4 linked regions of the Alkalilimnicola ehrlichii MLHE-1 genome follow. The protein of the gene in region 4 binds, or shares a complex with, the protein of the main gene of each other region. Links are inferred from orthologs where the notes say so. Each region holds a gene or a part of one and is shown on either strand. Other genes may lie near its edges. The genes, in order: accB, accC, accA and accD.

Region 1 (7,627 bases), 1.4 Mb from region 4 along the record:
GGTCTTGATGCCGCTGATCACCACCTCGGACAGGGCCGTGCGCATGCGCGCGATGGCGCTCTCGCGGTCCTCGCCATGGGTGATCAGCTTGCCGATCATGGAGTCGTAGTAGGGCGGCACCTTGTACCCGCTGTAGATGTGCGAATCCACCCGCACCCCGGGCCCGCCCGGGGCATGGTACTGGTCGATAGTCCCCGGGGAGGGCAGGAAGCTGCGCGGATCCTCGGCGTTGATCCGGCACTCCACCGCGTGCCCGCGGATCTCGATGTCCTCCTGGCGGTAACGCAGCGGCTGGCCACTGGCCACCAGGATCTGCTCCTTGACCAGGTCCACGCCGGTGATCATCTCGGTGACCGGGTGCTCCACCTGCAGACGGGTGTTCATCTCGATGAAGAAAAACTCGCCGTCCTGGTAGAGGAACTCGAAGGTGCCTGCCCCCCGGTAGTTGATCTGGCGGCAGGCATCGGCGCAGCGCTCGCCGATGAAGCGGCGCTCCTCCTCGGTGATCCCGGGTGCGGGCGCCTCTTCGACCACCTTCTGATGGCGCCGCTGCATGGAGCAATCGCGCTCGCCCAGGTAGATGGCGTTGCCCTGACCGTCCGCCAGCACCTGGACCTCCACGTGGCGCGGGTTGTCCAGGTACTTCTCCATATAGACGGTGCTGTCGCCGAACGCGGACTGGGCCTCGGTCTGGGTGAGGGAAATGGCATTCAGCAGCCCGGCCTCCGAGCGCACCACGCGCATGCCGCGGCCGCCGCCGCCGGCCGCGGCCTTGATCAGCACCGGATAGCCGATCTCGCGGGCGATGCGCAGGTTGGCATCGGCGTCATCGGTGAGCGGACCGCCGGAGCCGGGGACACAGGGGATGTCCGCCGCCAGCATGGCGCGGATGGCGGCCACCTTGTCCCCCATGATACGGATGGTCTCCGCCTTTGGGCCGATGAACACGAAACCGGACTGCTCCACCCGCTCGGCAAAGTCGGCGTTCTCGGAGAGAAAACCATAGCCCGGGTGGATGGCCATGGCGTCCGTGACCTCGGCGGCGCTGATGATGGCCGGGATGTTCAGGTAGCTCTCGGCGGAGGCGGGCGGCCCGATGCAGACCGACTCGTCGGCCAGACGCACGTGCTTGAGGTCACGATCGGCCGACGAGTGCACGGCCACCGTGCGGATGCCGAGCTGACGGCAGGCACGCAGGACCCGCAGGGCGATTTCGCCGCGATTGGCAATGACGATCTTTTCCAGCATGAAGGGCTCCGGGCGGCGACTACCTGATGATGAACAACGGCTGATCGAACTCCACCGGCTGGCCGTTCTCCACCAGCACCTTGGCCACCTCGCCGTCGCGGTCGGCCTCGATCTGGTTGAGCATCTTCATGGCCTCGATGATGCAAAGGGTGTCGCCGGCCTTGACCTTGTCGCCCTCTTCCACGAAGGCCTTGGCCCCCGGGGAGGGGGCGCGGTAGAAGGTGCCCACCATGGGGGAGCGGACCTCGTGCCCGTCGACTTTCGCTTCCGCCTCGGTCTCCGCCGGGGCGGAGCCCGCCGGTGCCGCCGGGCCGTCCGCCGGCGACGGGGCCGGGGGCGGCGCGGGCACCGTATAGGTCTGCGGCGCCTGCGGCGGGGCGCCGCGGGTGATGCGTACCGACTCCTCGCCCTCGTGGATCTCGATCTCGTTGACGCCGGAGTCCTCCAGCAGCTCGATGAGTCGTTTGACTTTTCGGATATCCATCAGTGCTGTCCTCTTGGGCTGCCGTCCAGCCGCTTCAGGGCGGCCTGCAGCGCCAGTTCGTAGCCGTGCACCCCGAGGCCGGAGATCACCCCTACGGCCACGTCGGCCAGGTAGGACTGGCGCCGGAAGGGCTCTCGGGCGTGCACGTTGGAGATGTGGATTTCGATAAAGGGGATGCCCACGCCCAGCAGGGCGTCACGCAGTGCAATGCTGGTGTGGGTCCAGGCGCCGGGATTGATCAGGATGAAGTCCACCCCGGCCCGGCCGGCCTGATGAATACGGTCGATGAGCGCGTGCTCGGCGTTGGTCTGAAAGGCGGAGAAGCGCACGCCGGCCCCGGCGCATTGCTCGCCCAGACGCCGTTCGATGTCGGCCAGGGTATCACTGCCATAGATGCCCGGCTCGCGTGTGCCCAGCAGGTTGAGGTTGGGTCCGTTCAGGAGCAGCAGTTCTGGCATGAGTCCCCGGCGCCAAGCGGTGGCTGACAACATCGCCGCTGATTTTGCGGGATCCGCGTGTTGTTGTCCAGATCGTCGCGAGTTCGCAGAAAATGGCCGCAGGTTGCCGGCGGATCAATACCCCAGATTAGAGCAGGTCCAGCAGCACCGGCTCGATCTGCTCACGGCTCACCTCCCGGTCGAAGACGTGGCGAATGTGGCCTTCGCGGTCGATGATCACCGTCCAGGGCAGGGTCCCGGCCTGGTTGCCAAAGTCCTGTCCGGCGCTCATGGCGGCCTGGCGGCCATACAGGATGGGGTAGCGGATGTCGTGCTCGGCGACGAATTCGGCCACGGCGTCCGGCCGGTCCACCGCCACCCCGATGAACTGTAAACCCCGGTCACCATACTCGTCCTGGAGGCGCTGGAACAGCGGCATCTCCTCGACGCAGGGCGGGCACCAGGTGGCCCAGAAATTCAATACGATCAGCCGCCCATCCCACTCCGAGAGGCTGCGCGGCTGCTCTTGGAGATCGGGCAGGGTGAGATCCGGGCGCGGCTCAGGACGGTCCTGGTCCCAGACCTGATAGCCGAAGACCCCGGCCACCGCGCCGAGAAGGATGACCACCGTAAACAGCAGGGCGCGCGTCATCCCCGCGGCCCCGGCTCACCGTTCAGGGCGGCATCCACCCGCTGCCGAAACTCCTCGGCCCCGAGAAAACCCGAGACCCGCTGGCCGCGAGCCTCGCTGCCGTCGGCGCGGTAGAAGATGATGGCCGGTGGCAGGAAAACACCCAGCGCCTCCAGTAGCGCGCGCTCGGCATCGTCCATGGCGGTGACATCCACCCGCACCAGCTTTGCATCGCTCAGCGCCGCCTGCACGCCGGGGTCAGGGAAGGTCCGGTCCTTGAGCTGTTGGCAGTAGATACACCAATCGGCAGTGACATCGAGCATCACCGGCCGGCCCTCGGCCTGCGCCTGCTCGCGCAGGGCATCCAACTCGTCCAGGCTGTGCGCATCGACCCAGGCAAGTTCCGTCCGGGACTCCCCGCTCAGCCCCGCCAGGGGCTGGCTGAGCTGATGGGCGCCGGTCCCGGCCCCCACCAGGGCGGCGGCGCCCCAAAGCAGCGCCGCCAGCCCCACTGCACGGCCGCTCCAGCGCCACAGCAGCCGGCCACCGCGCAGACGCCAGCCGACCCAGACGGCAAAGGCGATCAGCAGCAGGCCCCAGAGGGCGAGGGCAAAGGCATCGCTCAGCAACCGCTCAATCATCCAGATGGCGACGCCCAGCAGCACGAAACCGAACAGTTGGCGGACGCCGTCCATCCAGGCCCCGGAGCGCGGCAGCCACTTGCCGGCGGCGGTCCCAATGAGCAGCAGCGGCAGCCCCATGCCCAGCGCCATCACGTAGAGCGCCAGCGCCCCGAGACCGACCTCGCCGGTGGTACCGATGAAACTGAGCGCGGCGATGAGTGCCGGGCCGGAGCAGGCCCCGACAATCAGCGCCGAGAGCATGCCCATGACCGCCACCCCCAGCAGCCGCCCGCCCTTCTGGCGGCGGGACAGGGCGTCCAGTCGGTTCTGGAGCACACCCGGCATCTGCACGGTGAACAGGCCGAACATGGCCATAGCCATCAACACCAGGACCAATGAGAACCCGCCCAACACCCAGAGATTCTGCAGCTCGGCCTGAACCACCCGGCCGGTCAAGCCCGCCGCGGCCCCGGCAAGGGCATAGGTAATGGCCACACTCTGGACATAAACGAAAGAGAGCAGCAGCGCCCGCCCGCTGCCGCGCTGGCTGTCACCGGCAATCAGCCCGGAGAGGATGGGGATCATGGGGTAGAGACAGGCGGTGAAGGCCAGCAGCAGCCCGGCGACGAAGAAGCCACCGAGGATCATCCAGGCGCTGCCGTCCTGAAGCAGGCTGGAGAGCCGGCCCTCGGCGCCGCCGGCCGTCCCGCCGCCACCGCCGCCGACACCACTGGCAATAGCGCCCTGCCCATCGAGCCCCAGATCGGCGGTCAGCGGTGGATAACAGACACCGATATCGGCGCAACCGCGGTAGGCCACCTCCAAACGCAGATCGTCGGGCACCGGGCCGTCGAACTGCAGTTGCACCTGCGCCACGCCGCGGAGGATGGTGGTTTGCCCGAAGAAGGGGTCGTCTTTCTCCCGGCCTTCGGGTATGGCCACGTCGGTGAGCGCGACGCCGCCGTTACGCACCTCGAACGCCAACTTCTCACGGTAGAGGTAGTAGCCCTCGGCCACATCCACCGTCAGCAGCAGGCGGTGCTCGCCGATCCGCTCCAGAAAAAGGGGAAAGGCCTCCTCAGCGGGGAGGATTTGCTGCTGGCCCCCGCCCAGTTGATCCAGCGGGTTGGCGCGCGCATCCGCACCCCACAGAGGCAGGGCGAGCAGCAATACCAGCAGCCAGTAGAGCGGCCAGCGCAACGGCGTGGCCGCTGGCAGGGGTCGGGCCAGTGCGGTCATGGGCGTTCCTTAGCGGACATCGGGGTCTGGCAGGTCCTTGGGGTCGTCGTTGTCACCGGCCCCGCCCGCGGTTTCCATGGCGATCCAATGCAGGAAACCGGGCAGGCCCTTTTCCAAAGGGACCCCCACAATCTCGGGAAGTTCATAGGGGTGCTGCTCCAGGATGGCCTGCTCCAGCGCCGGGTAGGCGGCCGCCGAGGTCTTGATCAGCAGTAGCACCTCGGGCTCGGCCTGGGCCTCACCCTCCCAAAAGAACACGGAAGTCAGTCCGGGCACGATATTGACGCAGGCGGCCAAGCGCCTCTCCACCAGCGCGCCGGCCAGTTCCCGCGCCACGGCGTCATCGGGGCAGGTGCAGTAAACCAGGTACTGCTCGGCGGGCATATCGCCACCTCCGGGGCTCTATGGTGTCCGAATTGCGAGACTGGCCTTGAATTCTACCACCGCCGACCCCATTCAGAGGACAGCGCCGCGACAGCGGCTCTTGACTCGAGGGGGGCGGTCACTATCATTAGCACTCACAACTTGAGAGTGCTAACCCTGCCCTCTCTCCAAAACCGCCAAACACGAACGACAGCAAACGCATAAGGGAGTAACAGCCCCATGAACATTCGTCCCCTGCACGATCGCGTGGTCATCAAGCGCATGGAAGAGGAGCGCACCTCCCCCGGTGGCATCGTCATCCCCGATTCCGCCGCCGAGAAGCCCATCAAGGGCGAGGTGGTGGCCGTGGGTAACGGCAAGCTGCTGGACAACGGCGAGACCCGCCCGCTGGACCTGAAGGTGGGCGACAAGGTGCTGTTCGGCAAGTTCGCCGGCACCGAGGTCAAGGTCGATGGCGAGGAGCTGCTCGTCATGCGCGAAGACGACGTCATGGCCATCGTCGAGTAAACCGCTTTCCGCCGAATTCCGTTTTAGAGAGGACAACACACAATGGCAGCTAAAGAGATCCGTTTCTCCGACGACGCCCGCCAGCGCATGATGAAGGGCGTGAACACCCTGGCCAACGCGGTCAAGGCCACCCTGGGCCCGCGCGGCCGCAACGCCGTGCTGGACAAGTCCTTCGGCGCCCCCACCGTCACCAAGGACGGCGTCTCCGTGGCCAAGGAGATCGAGCTGGAGGACAAGTTCGAGAACATGGGCGCGCAGATGCTCAAAGAGGTCTCCAGCCAGACCTCCGACATCGCCGGTGACGGCACCACCACGGCCACCGTGCTGGCCCAGGCCATCCTGCGCGAAGGCATGAAGGCCGTGGCCGCCGGCATGAACCCCATGGACCTCAAGCGCGGCATCGACAAGGGCGTCTCCGCGGCCACCAAGTACCTGGCCGACGAACTCTCCAAGCCCTGCGAGACCGACACGTCCATCGCCCAGGTGGGCTCCATCTCCGCCAACTCCGACGAGTCCGTGGGTCGCATCATCGCCGACGCCATGCAGAAGGTGGGCAAGGAAGGCGTCATCACCGTGGAAGAGGGCTCCGGCCTGGAGAACGAGCTGGACGTGGTTGAGGGCATGCAGTTCGACCGCGGCTACCTCAGCCCCTACTTCATCAACAACCAGCAGTCCATGAAGGCCGAGCTGGAAGACGCCTTCATCCTGCTGCACGACAAGAAGATCTCCAACATCCGCGACCTGCTGCCGCTGCTGGAGAATGTCGCCAAGGCCAACAAGCCGCTGCTGATCATCTCCGAGGACATCGAGGGCGAGGCCCTGGCCACCCTGGTGGTCAACAGCATCCGTGGCATCGTCAAGGTGGCTGCGGTCAAGGCCCCCGGCTTCGGTGACCGCCGCAAGGCCATGCTGCAGGACATCGCCGTGCTCACCGGCGGCACCGTGATCTCCGAGGAAGTGGGTCTGTCCCTGGAGAAGGCCACCCTGGACGACCTGGGCCAGGCCAAGAAGGTGGACGTCTCCAAGGAAGAGACCACCATCGTCGGCGGCGCCGGCCGTCACGACGACATCATGGCCCGCGTCGAGCAGATCCGTGCCCAGATCGAGGAGAGCACCTCCGAGTACGACAAGGAGAAGCTGCAGGAGCGCGTGGCCAAGCTGGCTGGCGGCGTGGCCGTCATCAAGGTGGGCGCCACCTCCGAGATCGAGATGAAGGAGAAGAAGGCCCGCGTGGAGGACGCCCTGCACGCCACCCGCGCCGCGGTGGAAGAGGGCATCGTCCCCGGTGGTGGCACCGCGCTGCTGCGCGCCCAGGCCTCCCTCGACGGCTTGGAGTATGCCAACCACGACCAGGAGGTGGGCATCAACATCGTCCGCCGCGCCATGGAAGAGCCCCTGCGCCAGATCGTCTACAACGCCGGTGGTGATGGCGCCGTGGTGGTCAACGAAGTGCGCAACGGCGAGGGCAACTACGGCTACAACGCCCAGAGCGGTGAGTACGGTGACTTGGTCGAGATGGGCATTCTCGATCCCACCAAGGTGACCCGCACCGCGCTGCAGAACGCCGCCTCCGTGGCCGCGCTGATGATCACCACCGAGGTGATGGTCGCCGACCTGCCCAAGGACGACGACGCCGGTGCCGGCGGCGGCATGGGCGACATGGGTGGTATGGGCGGCATGGGGGGCATGGGCGGCATGATGTAAGCCGTCCGGCCCACCGGCCGACCCAAACCGAACCCGCCGACGGTCCTGCCGCCGGCGGGTTTTTTGTGTCCGGAACCCGGGCCCGCCCGGGAGCCTGGTCGGGCGATTTATGCCATCATTGCGAGCTATGAATGCCCTGCACCCCACACTGTTTCTGGTGCTTGCCCTGACGGCAGTCATTGCGCTCCCCGGCTGCGGTGCCATGCAACGCCATTACGAGGCGGGGCTGATCCTGGCCGATATCCGCGCCGGCGAGGCCGACAGCCGCTGGAAACGCACCCGACCGGCCCCGGAACGAGAGACCGTCGAGTACACCGGCCCCACCGGGGTGCCACGGGTGGCCGACCTCTATACCCCGGGCGACGAGGTC
Region 2 (7,529 bases), 1.4 Mb from region 4 along the record:
TGACGCCCTGCTGGGCGTGGGCATCCCCTTTATCGAAATCCACATCTCCAACGTGCACGCCCGAGAGCCCTTCCGGCGCCAGTCCTACCTGGCCGACGTGGCCGTAGGGGTGATCTCCGGCCTCGGGGTGCACGGCTACGAACTGGCGCTGCAGGCCGCCCTGAAGCGGCTGGACGGCAGCCCAAGAGGACAGCACTGATGGATATCCGAAAAGTCAAACGACTCATCGAGCTGCTGGAGGACTCCGGCGTCAACGAGATCGAGATCCACGAGGGCGAGGAGTCGGTACGCATCACCCGCGGCGCCCCGCCGCAGGCGCCGCAGACCTATACGGTGCCCGCGCCGCCCCCGGCCCCGTCGCCGGCGGACGGCCCGGCGGCACCGGCGGGCTCCGCCCCGGCGGAGACCGAGGCGGAAGCGAAAGTCGACGGGCACGAGGTCCGCTCCCCCATGGTGGGCACCTTCTACCGCGCCCCCTCCCCGGGGGCCAAGGCCTTCGTGGAAGAGGGCGACAAGGTCAAGGCCGGCGACACCCTTTGCATCATCGAGGCCATGAAGATGCTCAACCAGATCGAGGCCGACCGCGACGGCGAGGTGGCCAAGGTGCTGGTGGAGAACGGCCAGCCGGTGGAGTTCGATCAGCCGTTGTTCATCATCAGGTAGTCGCCGCCCGGAGCCCTTCATGCTGGAAAAGATCGTCATTGCCAATCGCGGCGAAATCGCCCTGCGGGTCCTGCGTGCCTGCCGTCAGCTCGGCATCCGCACGGTGGCCGTGCACTCGTCGGCCGATCGTGACCTCAAGCACGTGCGTCTGGCCGACGAGTCGGTCTGCATCGGGCCGCCCGCCTCCGCCGAGAGCTACCTGAACATCCCGGCCATCATCAGCGCCGCCGAGGTCACGGACGCCATGGCCATCCACCCGGGCTATGGTTTTCTCTCCGAGAACGCCGACTTTGCCGAGCGGGTGGAGCAGTCCGGTTTCGTGTTCATCGGCCCAAAGGCGGAGACCATCCGTATCATGGGGGACAAGGTGGCCGCCATCCGCGCCATGCTGGCGGCGGACATCCCCTGTGTCCCCGGCTCCGGCGGTCCGCTCACCGATGACGCCGATGCCAACCTGCGCATCGCCCGCGAGATCGGCTATCCGGTGCTGATCAAGGCCGCGGCCGGCGGCGGCGGCCGCGGCATGCGCGTGGTGCGCTCGGAGGCCGGGCTGCTGAATGCCATTTCCCTCACCCAGACCGAGGCCCAGTCCGCGTTCGGCGACAGCACCGTCTATATGGAGAAGTACCTGGACAACCCGCGCCACGTGGAGGTCCAGGTGCTGGCGGACGGTCAGGGCAACGCCATCTACCTGGGCGAGCGCGATTGCTCCATGCAGCGGCGCCATCAGAAGGTGGTCGAAGAGGCGCCCGCACCCGGGATCACCGAGGAGGAGCGCCGCTTCATCGGCGAGCGCTGCGCCGATGCCTGCCGCCAGATCAACTACCGGGGGGCAGGCACCTTCGAGTTCCTCTACCAGGACGGCGAGTTTTTCTTCATCGAGATGAACACCCGTCTGCAGGTGGAGCACCCGGTCACCGAGATGATCACCGGCGTGGACCTGGTCAAGGAGCAGATCCTGGTGGCCAGTGGCCAGCCGCTGCGTTACCGCCAGGAGGACATCGAGATCCGCGGGCACGCGGTGGAGTGCCGGATCAACGCCGAGGATCCGCGCAGCTTCCTGCCCTCCCCGGGGACTATCGACCAGTACCATGCCCCGGGCGGGCCCGGGGTGCGGGTGGATTCGCACATCTACAGCGGGTACAAGGTGCCGCCCTACTACGACTCCATGATCGGCAAGCTGATCACCCATGGCGAGGACCGCGAGAGCGCCATCGCGCGCATGCGCACGGCCCTGTCCGAGGTGGTGATCAGCGGCATCAAGACCAACATCCCCCTGCACCAGGACATCATGGATGACGCCGGCTTCCAGGCCGGGGGCATGAATATCCATTACCTGGAAAAGAAGCTGGGCCTGAGTTGACGCGAGGCTCAGGCCGGTCATCTGGGCCGTCATTGAGAGGAGTAACCATGGTTCGTAAGCTTTTAGTCGCCTGTCTGGCCCTCACCGCCGCCAGCGGTGTCTCGGCCCGGGAGCTGGACATCGGCCTCAGTGATGAGGTGGCGGAGATCAACTTCTCCATGCCGGCCGGTCAGCCCTTCCAGGCCAGCCAGGCCCGTTGGGGACTGGGCTTTCTGTACAACGACAACGATGACTACGTGGCCACCGGCTCGCTGTCGGTCCGCGGTCACGCCCGTGAGGGGTACCGCCCGGTGCAGCTGGGCGCCGGGGTCAAGGCCTACGGCGGCCGGCTGGACCGGCCCAGCAAATCCGTCGGCGCACTGGGTGTGGGCGCCTCGGCCCGGTTCGGTATCCCCACGGACATTCCCCTGGCGCTGATCCTCAGCGGCACGGTTGCACCGAAGATCACCACCTTCGGCGACGCCGATCGGGTCACCGATCTCACCGGGCGGCTGGAGGCACAGATCACCGAGGCGGCCAGCCTGTATGCCGGCTATCGCTACCTGCGTTTCAACATGGAGCGCGGGTTGCGGGATGAGCGCGTGGCCGACGGCTTCCAGGTGGGGGTTAGCCTGCGCTTCTGAGCACGAGCGGCTTTTCTGGCGGCGCCCGCCTCAGCCGCTGAGGAGCAGTGGACGCAGGAGGTTCAGGCCCAGCACGATCAGGAGCAGCGCGAAGGCGCGCTGCAGGATGTGTTGGGGTAACCGGTGCGCGAGCCGGGCGCCGAGCGGTGCGGTGAACAGGCTCATAGCGATGATCCCCAGGAAGGCGGGCCAATAGACATAGCCGATGGCCCTCTGCGGCAGGTCGGGATGACCGAACCCGGTTGCCATGAAGGCCGCCGCCCCCACCAGCGCGATGGGCAGCCCACAGGCGGCCGAGGTGCCCACCGCCTGGCGCATGGGTATCCCCAGGCGGGCCAGCAGCGGCACGGTCATCGCCCCGCCGGCGATCCCCAGCAGCGACGAGACCGCACCGATGGCCGAGCCGGCAGGCGCCAGGATGAGGGCGCTGGGCGTGGCCGGGCGAGGGCCGGGGCGCGGCCCTCGCCCGAAGGCGAGCTGAAGACCGAGCGCCAGCAGGAAGACCCCGAACGCCGCCTTGAGCAGTGCCCCGCTCATCTGGCCGGCGATCAGCGCCCCCAGCACGGAACCCAGGCACATCCCCGCCGCCAGGCGGAGGAACACCGGCACGAGCACTCCGCCGCGCCGCCAGTGGGAGCGGACCGAACTGATGGCCGTGAAGACGATGGTGGCCAGGGAGGTGCCCACCGCCATGTGCATGATCACCGATGCCGGCACCTCGCGCAGGGCGAACAGGGCTAGCAGCACCGGGACGATAATGACCCCACCGCCGATGCCGAACAGCCCCGACAGCAGACCGGCGACGGCGCCCGCGGCCAGGTAGACCAGGATATCAAGCAACGTGTCTCTCCCGTTGGGGCGGTGCTTTTTCCCCCAGTCGCGGTGGCTTACAATGCCTGGATAAGCCACACCGTCTGCGAAAGCGTTTAACGATAACAGAAAGAGGCAGGGACCGACTCATGGCCAAGCACACCATCTGTATCCTCGGCGGCTCCGGGTTCATCGGCACCACCATCGCCGGGCGGCTCGGCCGCGACGGTCACCGGGTGATCGTGCCCACCCGCCACCGCGAGCGCAGCCGCCACTTGCTGCCGGTGCCCAATGTCGAGGTGGTGGAGCTGAACGTCAACGACGAGGACGCGCTGGTCGAGGCCTTCCAGGACTGCACCGCGGTCATCAACCTGGTGGGTATCCTCAACGAGCTCTCCGGTCCCAAGGGTGAGGGCTTCCGCCGCGCCCACGTGGAGCTGCCGCGCCGGGTCATCTCCGCCTGTCAGCGGGCCGGCGTCGGCCGTTACCTGCACATGAGCGCACTGGGGGCCGACCCCGAGGGTCCGAGCCTCTACCAGCAGACCAAGGGCGAGGGGGAGCGGCTGGCCATAGCGGCCCACGGCGACGGGTTGTCTGTGACTGCCTTCCGGCCCTCGGTGGTGTTCGGCAGCGGAGACAGCTTCTTCAACCGCTTCGCCGGCCTGCTCCGGCTCTCCCCCGGGTTCATGTTCCTGCCCACCCCGCATGCGGAGTTTCAGCCGGTGTGGGTCAACGACGTGGCCAGCGCCTTCATCCGTTGCCTGGAGGATCAGGCCACCGGCGGCCAGGTCTACGACTTGGTGGGCCCGAAGCGCTACACCCTGGAGGCGTTGGTGCGATACACCGCGCGCATCGCCGGCATCCGGCGCCACATCGTGCCGCTGTCCGACGGCATGTCGCGGCTGAACGCCCGCCTGCTCGGCCTGGTCCCGGGCAAGCCCTACAGCCTGGACAACTACCTCTCGGCCACCGTGCCCAATGTCTCCGACGACAACGGCCTGCCCAAGCTGGGCATCCACCCCACGGCGGTGGAGGCGGTGGTCCCGACCTTTCTTGGCCCGCACGAGAAAAACAACCGCTACCAGTCCCTGCGCCGCGAGGCCCGTCGCTGACCCGTGAAGGTCTACCTGGTCGGTGGCGCCGTGCGGGACCAACTCCTGGGCCGTGAGGTCCGGGAGCGCGACTGGGTGGTGGTGGGCGCCCGGCCTGAGGACCTGAAACAGCGCGGCTACCGCCCGGTGGGTCAGGACTTCCCCGTCTTTCTCCACCCCGAGACCCACGAGGAGTACGCCCTGGCGCGCACCGAGCGCAAGACCGGGCGTGGCTACCACGGCTTCGCGTTCCACGCCAGCCCGGAGGTGACCCTGGAGCAGGACCTGGCCCGGCGGGACCTGACCATCAACGCCATGGCCCGTGCCGACGACGGCACCCTGATCGATCCCTACGATGGTCGCCGCGACCTGGAGCAGCGCCTGCTGCGCCACGTCTCCCCGGCCTTCGCCGAGGACCCGGTGCGGATCCTCAGGCTGGCCCGCTTCGCCGCCCGCTTCCAGCCGCTGGGTTTTCGCGTCGCCCCCGAGACGCTGGCGCTCTGTCGCAAGATGGTTGCCGATGGCGAGGTGGATGCCCTGGTCCCCGAGCGGGTCTGGCAGGAACTCTCCCGCGCCCTGCTCGAGGACACACCGGTCCCGTTCTTCCGGGTGCTGCGCGAATGCGGTGCGCTGGCCCGGGTGCTGCCGGAACTCGACCGGCTGTTCGGGATCCCCGAGCCGGAGGCCTACCACCCGGAGGGGGATACCGGCGAGCACACCCTGTTGGCGCTGGCGCAGTCGGCCCGCCTGGGCGGTGACCTGCCGGTGCGCTGGGCGGTGTTGCTGCACGATTTGGGCAAGGCGACCACGCCCTCGCAGGTCTGGCCCCGCCATCCGGCCCACGAACACCGCGGCGTGCCCCTGGTGGAGGCGCTTTGCGAGCGCCTGCGTGCCCCCCGCGAGTGCCGCGACCTGGCCCGCCTGGTCTGCCGGTATCACCTGCAGGCCCACCGGGCCTTCGAGCTGCGCGCCAGCACCCTGCTGAAGTTGCTCGAAGGGCTCGATCTGTTCCGCCGGCAGGCCCGCCTGGAGCCCTTCCTACTCGCCTGTGAGGCCGATGCCCGCGGCCGACTGGGGTTGGAGGATCAGCCCTATCCCCAGGCCAGGTTTCTGCGCGAGGCTTACCGGGTCGCCGCGGCGGTCACCGCCCGGCCCTTCGTCCAGGCCGGGTTCAAGGGCCGCCAGATTGCCGAGGCGGTGACCCGGGAGCGGATCCGGGCGCTGGCGGCGCTGCAGCGTGACTACCCGCGCCCGGAGGCGCACTGAGCCCCGCGGGCGCTACGCCCGCTCCCGCCCCAGGCCGGTGATGGTTGCCATCGCAGCCCCGGCGACCATCCATGCCGGGGAGCCCGTCTCCCTCGCCCCGTGATTGGCGCACAGGCGAGCCAACCATAGCGCCAGGGTGGCCCAGCCGCTGTCGATCACTTGCCGGCCCAGGGCCCGCTCCGCGGTGCTGTCACCCAGCAGGCCGCGATTGGCGCAGGCGTTGGTCAGTGCCATTCCGGCCATCAGCAAAGGCGGGGCCTCCGCACCCTCCTCCAGCCAGTGGCGTAAGGCCGGGTGGGTGGGCTTATCGGCGCCAATGGATGCGGCCACGGCACTGCCCTCGGTTCTGTCCAGGACTGCCAGCAGGGCCCGCGCCCGGGCCCCGGGGTCGCGCGACAGTGCGCCGGGTCGTACCACCGTGAACCGTTGGGGGGCGGCCAGCAGCAGGCGGCGAAGGTTTTTCCGGTAGAGGGTCAGCAGCGCCCGCGAGCGGCTGTGCTCCCGGGCCTGCCAGGGGGCGTCCCGCACGGGCGCACAGCCCTGGAGGCATTGCGCACGGCTTTGGACAGCGCCCTGGAGCAAGAAAGGGTGGCGTCGCCAGGCCCGGTGGCACTGCACATGGTGATCGTCGCGCTGGAGCTCGAGCGCCGTCCCGATCGTGCGGGAGCCCTGGGTCAGGAGGACCAGTAAGGAGAAGGCGAGGCTGTGCCGCCCGTCCGCCTCCCGGCAGAGCGCCGGCAGCAGATAGCCGGCCAGGGCCTCCCAGCTGGTCGGCTCCGGTCCACCTGCCACCCGGCGCAGGGCGCGGATGGCGGCCCGGGTTCTCTCGGGCAGGGCCCGGTAGAGGGGATGGGCCTGCAACGCCTTCAGGTCCAGCACGGTCTGGGGAGCGGGCCGGTCCCCACCGGGGTGGGCGGATGGGAGGCCGCTGCCTCCGCCGCCAGCGGGCCGCTGGAGGCGCCCGGCCAGTGCGTCCAGCAGCCGTGCCAGCGCCGGCTGGAAGTTAAAGGGGGCCAGGCCCAGCAGGCCGCTGCGATCCCGCAGCCGGCGATAGAGCCAGCGGCGGCCCATCGGGTCGCGGGCCAGGGTGGCCGCAATCAGCGCGCAGTAGTCGAGCAGCGCCCGGCACTGGCGCACATCGGTGACATCCAGCCCCAGCAGACCCGGCTCGGCGGGCAGACCGTCCAGGGCCTTTATCAGTGCCGCAACGCTGCTCTCCCCCGCGCCGTCGGGCCGCGTCCGGGCCTGCCCGCCGGTGGTGCTCCAGCGGGCAGGCGCCCCGCCGCCCGGCGGTGGGGGGTGAAGCCGGTGCAGGTGCTCGTTGACGGCGGCCAGCGGTCCGGTCGTGGCATCGTGCAAGGGCTCAGAGAGAAGCGAGGGTGCGGGGGTGCCCCGCGGCGCGGCCGCAGCGGCCGGGCGGACCGGGGAGGGGTTGAGCGTCGGATCATCCATGATCACGCCTCCGGGTGGATGCTGGGTAGGGTTAGCACGTCGCGTCGTCCTTGACAGCACTAATCCTAGGGTGTGCCCCGGACGCGGTCAACCGCGCTGCCCTATCAGGGGCAGGGGTTGGGGTTGCCGGCGTGGACGGCGTCGATGGCCTCCAGCAGCTCATCGTCCAGGGTCAGGTCCATGCTGTCGATGTTGGTCTCCAGCTGGTTCAGATCGGTGGCACCGATGACGGTGCTGGTCACGAAGGGGCGTGAGGTGGCC
Region 3 (7,479 bases), 660 kb from region 4 along the record:
ATGTAGGGATCCAGTTTGGTCATGGAGACACTCAGGCCACGGGCCTGCAGGATGGTACCCAGGGAAGCGGCGGTGATGCCCTTTCCCAGGGACGATACGACACCGCCGGTGATGAAAATGTATCGGGTCATACGGGCTTCGCGGAGGTATGAGTGTGGGCGGCCGGGGCTGGCCTTGGATGGGCGCAAACATTAGCAGAAGGGGGGCCAATTCACAACGGACACCGGCGCGCGCCCCTTCAGAGCGACCGCCGGCACCGGGGTACCGCCGGGGCGGTGGGTGGGGCGGCTGAGGGTCTGGCCGGCGGGCGGGGGTGTCCGTCACGGGGCGTCGGCGGCCAGGGATGGCCGCCGTCGAGCGTACAGGGATGTATTCACAGCGTCCCCGTGACGGACACCCCCGCCCGCCGGCCAGACCCTCAGCCGCCGTCAGGGCCATGCTCCTCGCAGATCAGGCGGTAGCCGGGCCTCGCCGTGAAGCGCTTGGCGGTACCCAGGTTGGCGATGGCGACCACCTCCTCGCCGCGGCGCAGAATCGGAACGCGGTCGCGCTCCCAGGGAGGGATCCCGGCCTCCTGAAAGCGCTTCGACAACGGACGGTGCCCCGGGTCGTGGGCCAACTGGCACCGCTCCCCGCGACGACGACGCCCCACGCTCAGGCCCTCGGCCCCGATCAATGACGGCGCAATACCCTCATCCGCGCGCACCAGGCGCAACACCCCCACACCGGGGACCACCAGCGGCACCCGCAGGTCCCACTCGCGATCTGGCCCGGGCCAGGGTGGCGGCCCACCGGCCGGGAGCCGGTGAATCCGGTCGCGGTAACGGCGCAGCTCCCCCTCCGGCCAGGTAAGCACCGGCTGCCGGTCCCGGCCGGCCCGGATCAGGTCGGCCAGCCCCTGCTCCAGGCGAGCGCGGGGGGGCGGCCGCAGGCCGGACATCAGCAGCCAGTGACGGACCAAGTTGCGAGCCCGCGCCGGACTGAGTCGGGCAAGGACAGAGACCGCCAGCCCCGGCCCCGGTGGGTGGCGGGCCAGGTCCTCCCCGGCCAGCTCACGCAGCAGGGCCTCCGCCTCGGCCTGCTCGCCGGCGGCGCGGCCGACGCGGCGACTGGCGTCGGGCCAGCGCTGCGTCAGCACCGGCCAGAGGGTGTGGCGCAGCCAGTTACGGTCGTGGGCGACGTGCGCGTTGCTGGGGTCCTCGACCCAGCACAGGGCGTGGGTGTCGCCGTAGGCGCGCAGCCGCTCGCGCGGCCAGGGGAGCAGCGGGCGCAAAAGCCGACCGCGCCCCAGCGGCCGCTGCGCGCGCATTCCGGCCAGGCCGCGGGGGCCGCTGCCGCGCAGCAGGTGCAGCAGGACGGTCTCCGCCTGGTCGTCGGCGTGATGGGCGGTGAGCAGGGCCTCGCCCGATTGCAGGTGCGACGCCAGGGCAGCGTAGCGCGCCTGGCGGGCAGCGGCCTCCAGCCCCTCCCCGCTGTCGCGCCGGACCTCAACCGGCAGGACCAGGCAGTCCACCCCCAGGGCAGCGGCCTGCTGCCGGCAGTGCTCGGCCCAGGCATCGGCCTGCGGCTGCAACCCGTGGTGGATGTGCACCGCGCGCAACGGCAGCTCGCGGGCCGCGCTGAGCGCGGCCATCAGATGCAGCAGGACCGTGGAGTCCAGCCCCCCCGAATAGGCCACGCAATAGCCCGACGCAGGGCCAAGCACCGCAAGGTGCCGGGCCAGGGTCTCGGGGCTCAGTTCGGGGGTCGGGGCCATGGCGGGTCGGGGCCGTGCCCCGGGGGGTTACTCGCGGAACTGACCGAAGGCCATCATTCGCTGGTAGCGATCAGCCAGCAGGGTCTCGGTGGACTGCCCCTCCAGCGCCTGCAACTGCTCGCGCAGCTCCGCGCGCAGGCTCTCCATCATGGCCTCGGGGTTACGGTGGGCGCCGCCCAGGGGCTCTTCCACCACCCGGTCGTTGAGGCCGAGTTCGTGCAGCCGGTGCGCGGTGATACCCATCGCCTCCGCAGCGTCGGAGGCCCGCTCGGCGCTCTTCCAGAGGATGGAGGCGCAGCCCTCCGGTGAAATCACCGAGTAGACGCTGTAGCCCAGCATCAGCAGCCGGTCCCCGACGCCGATGGCCAGCGCGCCACCGGACCCCCCCTCGCCGGTCACCGTGCAGATGATGGGCGTGCGCAGTCGGGCCATCGCCGCCAGGTTGCGGGCGATGGCCTCACTCTGTCCACGCTCCTCGGCGCCGACACCGGGGTAGGCGCCGGGGGTGTCGATGAAGGTGAAGATGGGGAGCTGGAAGCGTTCGGCCATGCGCATCAGGCGCAACGCCTTGCGGTAGCCCTCGGGCCGGGGCATGCCGAAATTACGCCGCACCTTCTCGCGCGTGTCGCGGCCCTTCTGGTGACCGATCACCATCACCGGGCGGCCATCGAAACGGGCGACCCCGCCGACGATGGCCGGATCATCGGCGTAGGTACGATCCCCGTGCAGCTCCTCGAACTCTTCGAACAGGCCGTCGATGTAATCCAGTGCGTAGGGGCGGTTGGGGTGCCGCGCCAGCTGGGCGATCTGCCAGGCGGTCAGGTTGGCAAAGATCTTCTCGGTGAGGACGTGGCTCTTCTCCTGCAGCCGCTGGATCTCCTCGCTGATATTCACCTCGGCGTCGTGGCCGACGTGACGCAGCTCTTCGATCTTCGCCTCCAGCTCGGCGATCGGTTGCTCAAAATCCAGGAAGTTCAGGTTCATCGGGTCCAGGCAATCCGGCGTTTGGGGGCATAACCGTAACCCCGGGCCGGAACCTGCGCAAGCGCTGATCCAGCCACCGGGCCGTTACCGGCTCACTCGCCCTGCTTCTGTTGCGCTTTGATCTGCAGCGACTGCTTATGCAGCGTGTATTGCAGCACCTTCTGCTGATCCTCCTCGCGGATGTGCTGAAAGGCGACGGCCACCCACCACTGGCCGGGCGCGTCCTCCTGGCTGCGGACCACCCGCCCGCCCGCAAACACCGTGCGCCGCATCTCCAGCAGGCCCAGCCGGATCACCATGCATTCGCCCACCAACACCGGCTGCACGGTGCGAAAGGCGACGCCCCCGGCGCTGAGATTGACCTGCTGAAGATCGGCGCGGGTGTTGCGCCGATCCCAGTGCAGCATCCGGTCCGCGAGCATTTCCAGACGCTGCTCGACCAGCTCGAACAGTGCCCGGATCTCCGGCTCCTGGACCCGCCTCAGCTTCTCGGCGCGCCGACTGAGCGCGGCGAAGGTCTCCTCGGCCGCCACGCCCAGGTCCTCCTCCCGGCGCAGCTGTTCCATCACCGCCCCGATCCGGTTCGGGGCCACCGCCACCCAGCTCAATGCCAGGGTGTCGTCGATACGAAAGAATTGGCGGCGCTCCTGATTGTCGTGGCTGGCATCGTTCATGCGCTCCCCCCTCTGGGGGTAACCCTGATACAAGCGGGTTTACTTGGCAAGGGACCGTGGACGCAACGCACCCGATGGCGCTAGCGCAGCCGGAACTCCACCGGCACCCGCCACTCGAGTCGTTGATGGGGGATGTCGTCCGGCACGCTGGGAAGGTCCACCCGCTCGCGCATGGCCTCCACCTCGTCATCCAGCAGGCGCTGCCCGGAAGTCTCGACGATACGCCATTCCAGCACCTCGCCCTCCCGGTCCATCATAAAGTAAAGCATGACCGTGCCCTCCAGCCGGCGGCGCTGCGCCTGGCGGGGGTAGCGCTGGACCGTCTGCAGACGGGCCCGGACCTCGGCGGCGAAGGCGTCGTCCACATCGCCCACCTGGCCCACCTCGATCACCTCTTCCTCATGATCACCCGGGGTGCCGGCCTCATCCGGCGGGAGCTCCTCGTCCACGACCTCGTCGACCTCGACCACCGCCTCACGTTCCTGCTCCGGCTCAGGCTCTGGCTGGGGTTCAGGCTCAGGCTCGGGTTCAGGCTCGGGTTCAGGCTCGGGTTCAGGCTCAGGCTCGGGTTCAGGCTCGGGTTCAGGCTCGGGTTCAGGCTCGGGTTCAGGCTCGGGTTCAGGCTCGGGTTCAGGCTCGGGTTCAGGCTCAGGCTCGGGCTCAGGCTCGGGCTCGGGCTCGGGCTCGGGCTCGGGCTCAGGCTCAGGCTCGGGCACCGGCGGCGTCGGGACCCCGCCGCCGGCCAGGCGGATCTCCGCCACCTGGACGAATTCCGGCTCCTCCGGCGCTTCCTGATCCCGCGGCAGCATCCAGGCCACCCCGACGTGGATCACCGCCGCCAGCGTGAGGGCCACCAGCCAATGCCGCCAGTCCGGTCCTCCGGTCACGGCGACTCCCTCCGCGCCAGCAGGACGACCCGGTCCGCACCGGCGTCCCGGAGCGCATCCAGCACCGCCATCAACCGTCCCGCAGCCACGTCCCCGTCCGCCTTGATCTGGACGGCCTTCTCGGCCAGGTCCTCCGGCCAGTCCTGCAACGCAGCGGGCAGCGCGGCCAAGTCCAGCTCCCGGCTGTTCAGGGCCAATTGCCCCTCCCCACCCAAGAGCACGACCAATTCGTCCGGTGCGGTCTCCTCCGGGCTGGTGCTGAACGGCAGCGCCACCTCGAATGGCATGGGGCGGGTGAACATGCCGGCCATCATGAAGAAGATCAACAGCAGAAAGACGATGTTGATCAGGGGGATGACGTTCTCTTCCGGCAGGCGGCTCTCTTTCTGCGGCAACTGCATGGGGTCACTCCCGGGCCAGGCTCAGGTTGTGGCCACCGGCCGCGCGGATGCCGTCCATGGCCGCCACCACGGCGCGCAGGGGCGCATCATCGTGGGTCTGAAGGCGGACGGGCCGGTCCGGATCCGCCGTGAGGCCGTCACGGACCCGTTGCTTCAGGACGGACAGATCCACCGCCTGGCCCTCCATACGGAAGCGGCCGTCGGCATCGACACTGACCCGCAGGGCCGTGAGTTCGGCCACCGCGTCGCCGCCCTCACCCGCTGCGCTCACCGGCACCGCCCGCCACTGCGCGAAGGTGGTGGCGAGCATGAAGAAGATCAGCAGGATGAAGACGACATCGATCAGCGGGGTCAGGCTGACCAGTCGCCGCCGCTTGCGCCGCTGCTCAAGTTGCATGGGCCACGGCGCGTGCGGGGGGCGCTGCCGGGGCGGTGTCCATTACCCCCTCGGGCGGCTGTTCGTGCCAGACCCGCAGGGTGAAGACGCGGGTCACGGCGTCCTCCAGACGATGGCGGAACTGGTCGATGTAACGCTCCAGCAGGCTCGCCAGCGCGATGGCGGGGATGGCCAGGGCGAGCCCGGCCGCGGTGGTCAGCAACGCGACCCAGATCCCCCCGGAGAGCAGCGCGGGATCCACGTTGCTGCCGGCCCCTTCGAGCTGCTGGAATGCCTGAATCATACCGATCACCGTGCCCAACAGCCCCAGCATCGGCGCCAGGGCCCCGATGACCTCCAGGCCGCGGATCATGCTGCGCAGCCGCTCCATACTGGCGCTGGCAATACGGGTCACCTCCTCGCGCACCAGTTCGGTGGGCACCTGACGGTCCAGACATCCGCGCATGGCCACGGCCAGCACCGGGCCGGCCGGGTTGCGGGTATTGCTCACGGTGTCCAGGGCGGCCTGGTCCCTGCCTTCGCGCCAGTGCTGCAGGGCCTCCTCGACAAAGCCCATGCGGGTGAGGCGCACGGCACGGAACTGCCAGACCTTGAGCAGCACAATGGCCAGGGTCAGCACCGAGAGCGCGGCGATGATCTTGAGCACTGGGCCGCCGGCGTCCAGGAAGGCGGCCAGCGCGGCGAGGGTTCCATTGGCGGTTTCAGTCATAGCGGCTATCCGATCGTTTCACGATTGTCCGCCAAAATATTGCGGATGCGAATCATTTTCAACAGGAAATCTTCCCGAATCACCCAATCCTTGCTCCGGATCAATACTCCAGGCGCACCCGCGCCGGGCCCGCCAGTCGCTCGAGACGGCGCAACAGGTCGTCACTGGGGTGCACCCGCCAGTCGTCACCCAGGCGCAGGCGCCCGCTGGCCCGCTCGCCACGGTAGTCCAGATGCACGTCACACCGCCCCTGGCGATAGGGCTTCAGGGTTTCCTCCAGGGCGTCGGCGAAGCCGTTGTCCGCAATGGCCGCCGAGAGCTCAATGACCACCTGGCGCAGCCGCTCGGCGCGGGCGTCGTTGATGTCCTGCAACTGCTCCACGGTGATCCGCCAGCCGCCGGCGAAGTCGTCGTAATCGAGACTGCCCTGGACCACCAGCACCCGGTCCACCGCGATCAGCCCGCGCAGCCGCTCGTAGGCCTCAGGAAAGAGCATGGCCTCCATGCGCGCGGTGCGGTCATCCAGCACCAGGCTGGCCATGCGCCCGCCGCTGGCGGTGTTGCGGGTACGCAGGGACACCACCAACCCCACCACCCGGACGCTGGGGCCGTTGCGCCGCCGGCCCCGGCCGTTCTCCGGCTTCTCGCCCGGCTCTCCGGCCGCTGCCAGCACCTGGGCGATGCGCCGTTCGGCCAGATGGGACAGTTCGGCCTCGTAGGGGTCGATGGGATGGCCGGTCAGGAACAGCCCCAGGGTCTCCTTCTCGGCGGCCAGCCGGTCGTGCTCATCCCACTCCGCCTGCTCCGGGGTGGAAAAATGCGGCTCCTCCGCTTCCGCCACGGCCGCGCCGTCGCCGGGCAGGCCAAACAGGTCCTCCTGACCGGCGGCGGCGTTACGGGTCTTCTGTTCGGCCGCCGCCAGGGCCTCCGGTAGCCAGGCCATCCCGGTGGCGCGGTTGGGGATCAGGCTGTCGAGGCTGCCGGAGCGGCAGAGGGCCTCCAGCACCCGGCGGTTCACCTTGCGCAGGTCCACCCGGTTGCACAGGTCCTGCAGGTCCTTGAACGGGCCGTGGGCGTCGCGCTCCTCAATGATGGCGTCCAGGGCCGACTGCCCCACCCCTTTCACCGCACCGAGGCCGTAGATGATGGTCTGTTCGTCCTCGGCGCGGAACCGGTACCCGGAGCGGTTCACGTCCGGCGGGCGCACGGTGAGCCCCATCTCCCGGCACTCTTCGATGAAGATCACCACCTTGTCGGTGTTATCCATGTCCGAGGAGAGCACCGAGGCCATGAAGGGCGCCGGGTAGTGGTGCTTGAGCCAGGCGGTCTGGTAGGAGAGCAGTGCGTAGGCCGCGGAGTGGGATTTGTTGAAGCCGTAACCGGCGAACTTCTCCATCAGGTCAAAGATGGCGCCGGCGTGCGCCTCGCTCAGGCCGTGCTCCTGCGCGCCCTTGAGGAAGATCTCCCGCTGCTTGGCCATCTCGGCCGCCTTCTTCTTGCCCATCGCCCGGCGCAGCAGATCGGCCGCCCCCAGGCTGTAACCGGCCAGGGCCTGGGCGATCTGCATCACCTGCTCCTGGTAGAGGATGACGCCGTAAGTGGGCTTGAGGATCGGCTCCAGGTCGTCGTGGTGCAGTTCCGGGGTCGGGTAGGCCACCTGCGCCCGGCCGT
Region 4 (7,675 bases):
AGAGCCCGATGACGCGCCCCTTGCCCGCCTCGTCCCGGACCGTCTCGGCCAATACGCGCACGCTGTCCTCATTGTGGGCCACGTCGAACAACCACTCCACGCCCCGGCGCCGGACCCGCTCCATGTGTCCGGGCAGGCGGGCGCTGCGCAGTCCCCGCTCGAGCGCGGCGCGATCCACCGGGAGCCGCTCCCGCAGCCGCCTCAGACCGGCGATGACCACCGCCGCGTTATCCAGTTGCACCGTCCCGGTCAGCCCGGGCCAGGGCAGGCCGTCCAGTCGCTCGTCGCCGCTGAGCCAGTCCCAGCCCAGGGCTTGTCGCCGCCAATGGAAGTCGCGACCGGCCGCGGTCACCGGCGCCCGCAGCGTCCGGGCCCGATCGGACACACTGTCGGGGAGGTCCGCCTGGCCCAGGCAGACGGGCCGTCCCGGACGCATGATACCGGCCTTCTCCGCGCCAATCCGCTCGCGATCCGCGCCCAGCCACTCGGTGTGATCGAGGCCAATACTCGTGATTATGGACAAATCGGGATCGACCGCGTTCACCGCGTCCAGGCGCCCGCCCATGCCCACCTCGAGGAGCCAGACCTCGGCCTCCGCCTCGCTGAACAGGCTCAGAGCGGCCAGCGTGCCGTACTCGAAATACGTCAACGGGGTGCCCTGCCGGGCCTGTTCCACGCGGGAGAAGGCCGCCGTGATGGCCTCATCACTCACCGGGACCCCGGCCAGCCGGATGCGTTCGTTATAGCGCAACAGATGCGGCGAGGTGTAGGCAGCGGTCCGGTATCCGGCGGCACCGAGCATTGCCTCCAGGTAGGCGATGCAGGAGCCCTTGCCGTTGGTACCGGCCACGGTAATGACCGGGCAACGGGGCGTGAGGGCACCCAGCCGTTCGCCGACCGCCTGCACCCGCTCCAGCCCGGGGTTGATCTCCACCGGGCTGAGCCCTTCCTGCCACCGCAGCCAGTCCTCCAGCCGCCAACGGTCGCGCTGGGGCATTGGGGCGGCCGATCCCGGGGTGTCGGGCATCTCAGTCAGTCCCAGTGCTCGCCCACCGGGTCGGTCGCCTCCGATGGCTGCTCGCCCGCCTCGGGCGCGTCCGCGGCCTCCGCGGCGGGTTGGTGGGTCAGCATGGCGAGGATGCGGTGAAGCCGGTCAGCCATTTCCCGGCGATCGATGATCTGATCGATCGCGCCGTGCTCCAGCAGGAATTCGGCGCGCTGGAACCCCTCAGGCAGGGTCTCGCGCACCGTCTGCTCGATCACCCTCGGCCCGGCAAAGCCGATCAGCGCCCCGGGTTCCGCCACCACCAGGTCGCCGAGCATCGCCAAGCTCGCCGACACCCCGCCCATGGTCGGGTCGGTGAGCACGGAGACGAAGGGGACCCCCTCCTCGGAGAGCCGGGCCAGCGCCGCGCTGGTCTTGGCCATCTGCATCAGCGAGAAGAGGCCCTCCTGCATCCGGGCGCCGCCACTGGCGGAGAAGCAGACCAGGGGCACCCGCTGCTCGCGCGCCGTATCCGCAGCGCGCACAAAACGCTCGCCGACCACCGAGCCCATGGAGCCGCCCATGAACGAGAACTCAAAGGCCACCGCCACCACCGGCATGCCGCGCAGCCGGCCCTGCATGGCCACCAGCGCATCCCGCTCGCCGGTGCCCTTCTGGGCCTGGGCCAGGCGGTCGCGGTATTTCTTGCTGTCGCGGAAGCGCAGGGCGTCCACCGGCTGCACGTCGGCGCCGATCTCCACCTGCCCCTCGGCGTCCAGGAATCCGGCCAGCCGGCGACGTGCGCCGATGCGCATGTGATCACCGCACTTGGGGCAGACCTCCTGGTTACGCTCCAGCTCCGGACGGTAGAGTACCGCGCTGCAATGCCCGCACTTGGTCCACAGCCCCTCGGGAACGCTGCGGCTGCGCTCCGAGGCGTCGGTGCGGATCCGCGACGGCATCAGTTTCTGGAACCAGCTCACGATGCGACCTCCTCGGCAAGACCGTCCAGCGCCCGGCGCATCTCGCCAAGCGCCTCGGCCAACACCGCCGGGACCCGCTCCGGCTGCTCGGTCAGCCCGGCGATGCGATTGACCAGCGCACTGCCCACGATAACGGCATCGGCCACCGCCCCGACCCGCGCCGCGCTCTCGGCATCGCGGATACCGAAGCCGACACCCACTGGCAGGTCGGTGCGGGCCCGCACGGCACTGACCCGGCGGGCGATATCGTCCACATCCAGTTCCGCCACGCCAGTGACGCCCTTGATGGCCACGTAGTAGACAAAGCCGCGGGCGGCCTGACACACGGCCTCCAGCCGTTCACCCGCCGTTGTCGGCGCGACCAGGAAGATGGGACACAAATCATTGGCGGCAAAGGCCTGGGTAAAGGGGGCCGCCTCCTCCGGCGGGAGGTCCACCGTGAGTACCCCGTCCACCCCCGCGGCCGCCGCCTCCTCAGCAAAGACCGCCGGCCCCAGGTATTCCACCGGGTTGAGGTAACCCATCAGGACCACGGGGGTCTCGCCATCCTGCTCACGGAACCGGCGCACCATATCGAAGACATCGCGCAGGGTCGTCCCGTGGGCCAGTGCCCGCTCACAGGCGGCCTGGATCACCGGCCCGTCGGCCATTGGATCGGAGAACGGAACGCCGAGCTCGAGGACGTCGGCGCCGGCCCCGACCAGCGCGTGCATGAGGGGCACGGTGTGCTCCGGGCCGGGGTCGCCGGCGGTGATATAGGGGATCAGGGCCTTGCGCCCCGCCTTCCGGCAGGCCGACATGCGCTTTTCCAGACGGTTCATAGCTCAATGCCCTCCAGCTCGGCCACCGTCGCAATATCCTTGTCACCCCGCCCGGACAGGCTCACCACCACGCTCTGCTCCGGGCTCATCCCGGCGGCCAGCTTGCGGGCATAGGCCAGGGCATGGGCGGTCTCCAGGGCTGGCATGATGCCCTCGCAGCGGGTCACCTCGTGGAACGCCTCCAGGGCCTCGTCATCGGTCACGCTGACGTATTGGGCACGGCCGGAGTCCTTCAGCCAGGCATGCTCCGGCCCGACCCCCGGGTAGTCGAGCCCGGCAGAGATCGAGTGGGTCCCCTGGATCTGGCCGGAGTCGTTCATCATCAGGTAGGTGCGGTTGCCGTGCAGCACCCCGGAGCGGCCGGCGCACAGGGGCGCGGCATGCCGCCCGCTCTCCACCCCTTCGCCGCCGGCCTCGACCCCGTAGATGGCCACGGCCTGGTCCGCCAGGAAGGGGTGGAACAGGCCAATGGCGTTGGAGCCGCCCCCCACACAGGCCACCAGGGCATCGGGCAGCCGGCCCTCGCGCTCGAGCATCTGGCGCCGCGCCTCCCGCCCGATCACGGTCTGAAAGTCGCGCACCATCATCGGGTAGGGGTGGGGGCCGGCGACGGTGCCGATGATGTAGAAGGTGTCGTCCACATGGGCCACCCAGTCGCGCATTGCCTCGTTGAGGGCGTCCTTGAGCGTCCGGGTGCCGGCGTCCACCGGCCGCACCTCGGCGCCGAGCAGGCGCATGCGGAAAACATTGACCGCCTGACGCTTGACGTCGTCCGCGCCCATATACACCACGCACTGCATGCCCAGGCGCGCCGCCACCGTGGCGCTGGCCACGCCGTGCTGCCCGGCACCGGTCTCAGCGATGACCCGGGTCTTGCCCATCCGCTTAGCCAGCAGCGCCTGGCCCACGGTGTTGTTGATCTTGTGGGCGCCGGTGTGGTTGAGGTCTTCACGCTTGAAGTAGATCCGCGCACCACCGATCCGCTGGGTCCAGCGCTCCGCCAGGTACAGCGGGCTGGGCCGACCGACAAAGTCCTGCAAATCCCGGTCGATCTCGGCCAGAAACTCCGGGTCATTGCGGTAGTGATCGTAGGCCTGCGCCAGCTCGTCCAGCGGAGCCATCAGGGTCTCGGAAACGAAGCGCCCGCCGTAGGGCCCAAAATGCCCCGCCTCGTCCGGGTAGCGGTCGAAGCCGGGGATGCGTTCAATCACGTCAGTCACCTTGGTGGACATTGCTGACCTCACTGATGAAGGCGGCCATGAGCTCCGGGTCCTTGACCCCGGGCGCGGACTCCACGCCCGTGCTCACGTCCACCGCAAAGGGCCGCGCCTGCCGGACCGCGCCGCCCACGTTCTCCGGGGAGAGCCCGCCGGCCAGGATCAGGGGGACCCCGGCGTCATGGGGCACCCGCGCCCAGTCAAAGATCTCACCACTGCCGCCGCTGGCGCCGCGACTGTGGCTGTCGAGCAGGAACCCGACGGCAGAGGGGTAGCGCGCCACCCAGGCCTTGGGGTCGCCCGGCTCCCCCATGGGGATGGCCTTGATGTACCGCCGGTGAAACCCCTCACAGAACTCCGGGGCCTCGTCGCCGTGGAATTGCAGCAGGTCGATGCGCAACTCCCGCAACACTTGGCGCACGAAGGCGGCCTGCGGGTCCTGAAACAGGGCCACCACGGTCACGAACGGCGGCAGGGCATCGATCACCGCCTGTGCCGTGGCGCGGTCGACCGCCCGGCAACTGCGCTCGTGGAAGACCAGACCGACCGCATCGGCGCCCAACTGCGCCGCCTTGCGTCCGTCCTCGGGCCGGGTGATTCCGCAGATCTTGACTCGGGTTCGAAAACTGTTGGCGCTCACAATAAAGGTGGTTCCGGATCTGGACAGGGATGCAATAGAGCCGCTCATGCTAACCCGCGGGGGGCCGCTCAGGCAAAGCGCGGCCACCAGCCGTGTGGCGGCAGCGAGAACGCCTCCGGATAGTCCACGCCAACGAGGTATAGGCCCTCGGCCGGCGCGGTGGCCCCGGCCCGGGTCCGGTCGCCCCCGGCCAGCAGGTCCGCGGCCCAAGTCGCAGGCCGTTCCCCCCGGCCGATCAGGGCCAGGGTACCGGCGAGGTTTCGGACCATGTGATGGAGGAAGGCGTTGGCGCACACATCCAGGTAGACAAACCCACCCCGGGCCCACACATCGAGGCGATAGAGCTCGCGCACCGGGTGTTTGGCCTGACAGGCCACGGCCCGGAAGGCGGAGAAATCGTGCCGGCCCAACAGGTGCCCCGCCGCCATCGCCATGGGTTCCGGATCCAGCGCGTACTTCGACCAGGCCACACGCCCCCGCAACAGGGCCGGCCGGGAGCGGCTGCAGTACCAGACATAGCGATAGCTCCGGCGGAGCGCACCGAAGCGGGCGTGGAAGGCCTCGCTCACCGGTTGCACCCAATGCACCGAGACCGTGTCGGGCAGGTTGGCGTTGGCCCCCAACACCCAGGCGTGTTCCGGCCGGTAGGCACCGGTCTCGAAGTGCACCACCTGGCCGGTGGCGTGCACGCCGGTGTCCGTGCGTCCAGCGCAGGTGACAGTCACCGGCTCGTCGGCGACCCGCGACAGCGCTGCCTCCAGCGCCGCCTGGACCGAAGGCGCGTGGTCCTGGCGCTGCCAGCCGCAAAAGCCGCTGCCGTCGTATTCCAGGCCTAAGGCAAATCGATAACTCATGAGCAGGTTTGGGTCAGATTAACGGTCACAGCCACCAAAACACCGCCCCTGCGGCGGCGGCCAGGGGTAGGATCTGGTTCAGCGGCGGCGGGTCGCCCTGGGGCACCGTCACGGTCGGCGGCGGCCGGCGTTCGGCGTGCTCCAGGGCTCTGGCGAACACCTGCGCCGCGAACCGCGCCGGCTGGCGCCAGGGGTGGCCGTCACGCCAGTCGCGGCGGGTCGCCGCCACCATCACCCGCAACCGGGGCACGATCTCCAGGGTCAGGACCAGGCGGATCGCCAGGCGATCCACATCCGCCCCCAGCCAGCGCAGCGGCTGCAGGGTCCAGGACAGCCCGGCCACCAGCTCGGCCCGGGTGAGCGTGCGCATCAGCCAGTGCACGGCAGCCAACAGGGCCGCCAGGGCCGCCACCCGCAACAGCCCCTCAGCCAACCCCTCGCGACTGGGCGTGGCCCCCGCATGTAACGCCGGCCAGATGGGGGTGCCGGGGGTCAGCAGCAGATAGAGCACCGCGATGGACAGGAACAGGAACTTCAACCGCCAGAGCCCGATGGCCAGCCGCCGCCAGCCCCGGGGGTTGCCCCAGGGCAACAGTGCCAGCACCAGCAGCCCTGCCACCAGGGCCTGGGCCACCGAGGCCCGCGCCAGGACCAGGGCCAGGGCCAATACCAGCACCACGCGCACCGCTGGGTGCACTAGCCCTCACTCCCCGCAACAGGTGGCATATCAGAGGTCGCCCAGGAGCTTCCGCGCCTCCTCCTGCTGGGCCGGGGTGCCGACCTCCAGGACCTCGTTGAGCAACTCTCGGGCACCGTCCGGATCACCCAGATCCACGTAGGCCCGGGCGAGGTCCAGCTTGGTGGCGATCTCCTCGTCCCCACCGGCGTCCTCCATCGGCGCCTCCGCGGGAGGTGCCGGCGGCTGATCGGCGTCCGGTGCCTCCCCTGGTGACGGTTCGCCGCCACCACGTTCCTCCCCGGTCGCATCCCCGGCCCCGCTCTCGTCCAAGGTCAGGTCGCCCAGGTCCAGGTCGAAGGCCTCGTCCCCCGGGGATTCGCCAGCATCCGCAGCCGGGCGCGAGTCGGCCGCTTCCCGCCAGCTATCGTCCACTTCGAAGTCGAGGGTGAAATCACCCCCTTCCCCACCGGCAGCGCCTTCCTCACCGGCGGGTGTCGCAGGGGTCTCCGGCGCCGCCGTTTCCCGTGACGCCCCCTGTCGGGCTACCTGATCCGTCTCCCGGCCCGGCTCATCGGGCTCCGGGAAGTCGAGAGTGAAATCGAAGGCCTCACCCTCCCGGGCAGGTTCCTCCGCTGGTTCCGCCAAATCGGCGCCCCCCGGCGCTGATTCGTCGAGCGTGGGCAGCGCACCGCCGGTGGCTTCCGCCCCTCCATCATCGGCGCCATCCGGGTCAGCGCCACCAAACAGCGGATTGTCAGGGGCATAGCCCCGGCCAACGCGCTCCGCCTGGCGCCAGAGGGGATCGTCCTCGCCCTCGACCCGTTCACGCAATACCTGCGCCTGCCGATCAAAGCCTTCGCGGTCATCCGCTTCAGCCAGGATCTCCAATAGGCGCACCCGGTACTCGTTGCGGGCCGGCACATTGTTGAGCGCCGTCAGCAGGGTGGCGCGGGCACCCTCCAGATCGCCCCGGTCTGCCAACTCATCGGCCACCTGCAGGGGATCCTGGGGCTCGGAGCGGGGCTCAGGCGCAGGTTCAGGCTCCGGTTCGTCCCCGTCGGCCACCGCGCTCGCCGCGGCCGCCGTCCCGGCCGCCACGCCTTCTCGCGCCGGCGGCTGTTGAATGGGCACCTCCTCCGCGGCCACGCCGGTCTCCGTCCGCCGGCGCCGTATGAGCAGCAGGGCCAGGAGCCCGATCAGGATGCCGACGCCCGCCAGCGCCACAGGCAGGCTGAGCCCGTCGAGCCAGGCGAGCGGTTGCGGTGAAGAGGGGGCCGGCGGGGGCGCCGTCACCGGCGCCTCATCGTCCTCCGCCGGCGTTTCCTCAGTGATCTCCGGCTCGACTTCGGGCTCATCCACCACCGCCGGGCGCTCCGGTGGAGGCTCGGCCACGGCCCCTTCAGGCTGCTCGCTCGGCACCATCGGCAGCACCCCGGTCTCCACGTCCAGGGTGAGCAGCCGCTCCAGTCGCTCGATCTCCTGCGCCATCTCCGACA

The links.
Region 1: the proteins of accD (region 4) and accB are in contact, whole or in part, in a solved structure (PDB 8UXZ), measured with the Escherichia coli proteins. The link is inferred for Alkalilimnicola ehrlichii MLHE-1 from one-to-one orthologs.
Region 2: the proteins of accD (region 4) and accC are in contact, whole or in part, in a solved structure (PDB 8UXZ), measured with the Escherichia coli proteins. The link is inferred for Alkalilimnicola ehrlichii MLHE-1 from one-to-one orthologs.
Region 3: the proteins of accD (region 4) and accA are in contact, whole or in part, in a solved structure (PDB 8UXZ), measured with the Escherichia coli proteins. The link is inferred for Alkalilimnicola ehrlichii MLHE-1 from one-to-one orthologs.

Annotation. Positions count from the first base shown.
Region 1 is NC_008340.1:22,443-30,069, reverse strand. The notes cover bases 1-2,952. They hold accB (acetyl-CoA carboxylase biotin carboxyl carrier protein), read right to left. Parts: upstream 1,733-2,952; coding sequence 1,268-1,732; downstream 1-1,267. Other genes in these bases: dsbD (protein-disulfide reductase DsbD), read right to left, coding at 2,818-2,952; MLG_RS00125 (TlpA family protein disulfide reductase), read right to left, coding at 2,318-2,821; aroQ (type II 3-dehydroquinate dehydratase), read right to left, coding at 1,732-2,190; accC (acetyl-CoA carboxylase biotin carboxylase subunit), read right to left, coding at 1-1,248. In the rest of the region: more of dsbD, read right to left, coding at 2,953-4,662; divalent-cation tolerance protein CutA, read right to left, coding at 4,672-5,046; co-chaperone GroES, read left to right, coding at 5,266-5,553; groL (chaperonin GroEL), read left to right, coding at 5,596-7,257; MLG_RS00100 (alpha/beta hydrolase family protein), read left to right, coding at 7,385-7,627. UniProt on the Escherichia coli protein: This protein is a component of the acetyl coenzyme A carboxylase complex; first, biotin carboxylase catalyzes the carboxylation of the carrier protein and then the transcarboxylase transfers the carboxyl group to form malonyl-CoA.
Region 2 is NC_008340.1:28,140-35,668, forward strand. What follows is about bases 1-2,854. They hold accC (acetyl-CoA carboxylase biotin carboxylase subunit), read left to right. Parts: upstream 1-682; coding sequence 683-2,026; downstream 2,027-2,854. Other genes in these bases: aroQ (type II 3-dehydroquinate dehydratase), read left to right, coding at 1-199; accB (acetyl-CoA carboxylase biotin carboxyl carrier protein), read left to right, coding at 199-663; MLG_RS00145 (YfaZ family outer membrane protein), read left to right, coding at 2,074-2,649; MLG_RS00150 (sulfite exporter TauE/SafE family protein), read right to left, coding at 2,680-2,854. In the rest of the region: more of MLG_RS00150, read right to left, coding at 2,855-3,489; MLG_RS00155 (complex I NDUFA9 subunit family protein), read left to right, coding at 3,609-4,571; MLG_RS00160 (multifunctional CCA addition/repair protein), read left to right, coding at 4,575-5,816; MLG_RS00165 (hypothetical protein), read right to left, coding at 5,829-7,268; MLG_RS00170 (NADP(H)-dependent aldo-keto reductase), read right to left, coding at 7,373-7,529. UniProt on the Escherichia coli protein: This protein is a component of the acetyl coenzyme A carboxylase complex; first, biotin carboxylase catalyzes the carboxylation of the carrier protein and then the transcarboxylase transfers the carboxyl group to form malonyl-CoA.
Region 3 is NC_008340.1:2,100,380-2,107,858, forward strand. The notes cover bases 763-3,566. They hold accA (acetyl-CoA carboxylase carboxyl transferase subunit alpha), read right to left. Parts: upstream 2,741-3,566; coding sequence 1,784-2,740; downstream 763-1,783. Other genes in these bases: tilS (tRNA lysidine(34) synthetase TilS), read right to left, coding at 763-1,756; MLG_RS09375 (PilZ domain-containing protein), read right to left, coding at 2,833-3,414; MLG_RS09380 (energy transducer TonB), read right to left, coding at 3,495-3,566. Outside these bases: MLG_RS09360 (CTP synthase), read right to left, coding at 1-131; more of tilS, read right to left, coding at 419-762; more of MLG_RS09380, read right to left, coding at 3,567-4,301; MLG_RS09385 (ExbD/TolR family protein), read right to left, coding at 4,298-4,702; MLG_RS09390 (ExbD/TolR family protein), read right to left, coding at 4,707-5,099; MLG_RS09395 (MotA/TolQ/ExbB proton channel family protein), read right to left, coding at 5,089-5,808; dnaE (DNA polymerase III subunit alpha), read right to left, coding at 5,909-7,479. UniProt on the Escherichia coli protein: Component of the acetyl coenzyme A carboxylase (ACC) complex. First, biotin carboxylase catalyzes the carboxylation of biotin on its carrier protein (BCCP) and then the CO(2) group is transferred by the carboxyltransferase to acetyl-CoA to form malonyl-CoA.
Region 4 is NC_008340.1:1,437,002-1,444,676, reverse strand. What follows is about bases 1-3,000. They hold accD (acetyl-CoA carboxylase, carboxyltransferase subunit beta), read right to left. Parts: upstream 1,969-3,000; coding sequence 1,033-1,968; downstream 1-1,032. Other genes in these bases: trpB (tryptophan synthase subunit beta), read right to left, coding at 2,786-3,000; trpA (tryptophan synthase subunit alpha), read right to left, coding at 1,965-2,789; folC (bifunctional tetrahydrofolate synthase/dihydrofolate synthase), read right to left, coding at 1-997. In the rest of the region: more of trpB, read right to left, coding at 3,001-4,021; MLG_RS06300 (phosphoribosylanthranilate isomerase), read right to left, coding at 4,002-4,694; tRNA pseudouridine(38-40) synthase TruA, read right to left, coding at 4,715-5,500; MLG_RS06290 (CbiQ family ECF transporter T component), read right to left, coding at 5,526-6,197; MLG_RS06285 (FimV/HubP family polar landmark protein), read right to left, coding at 6,228-7,675.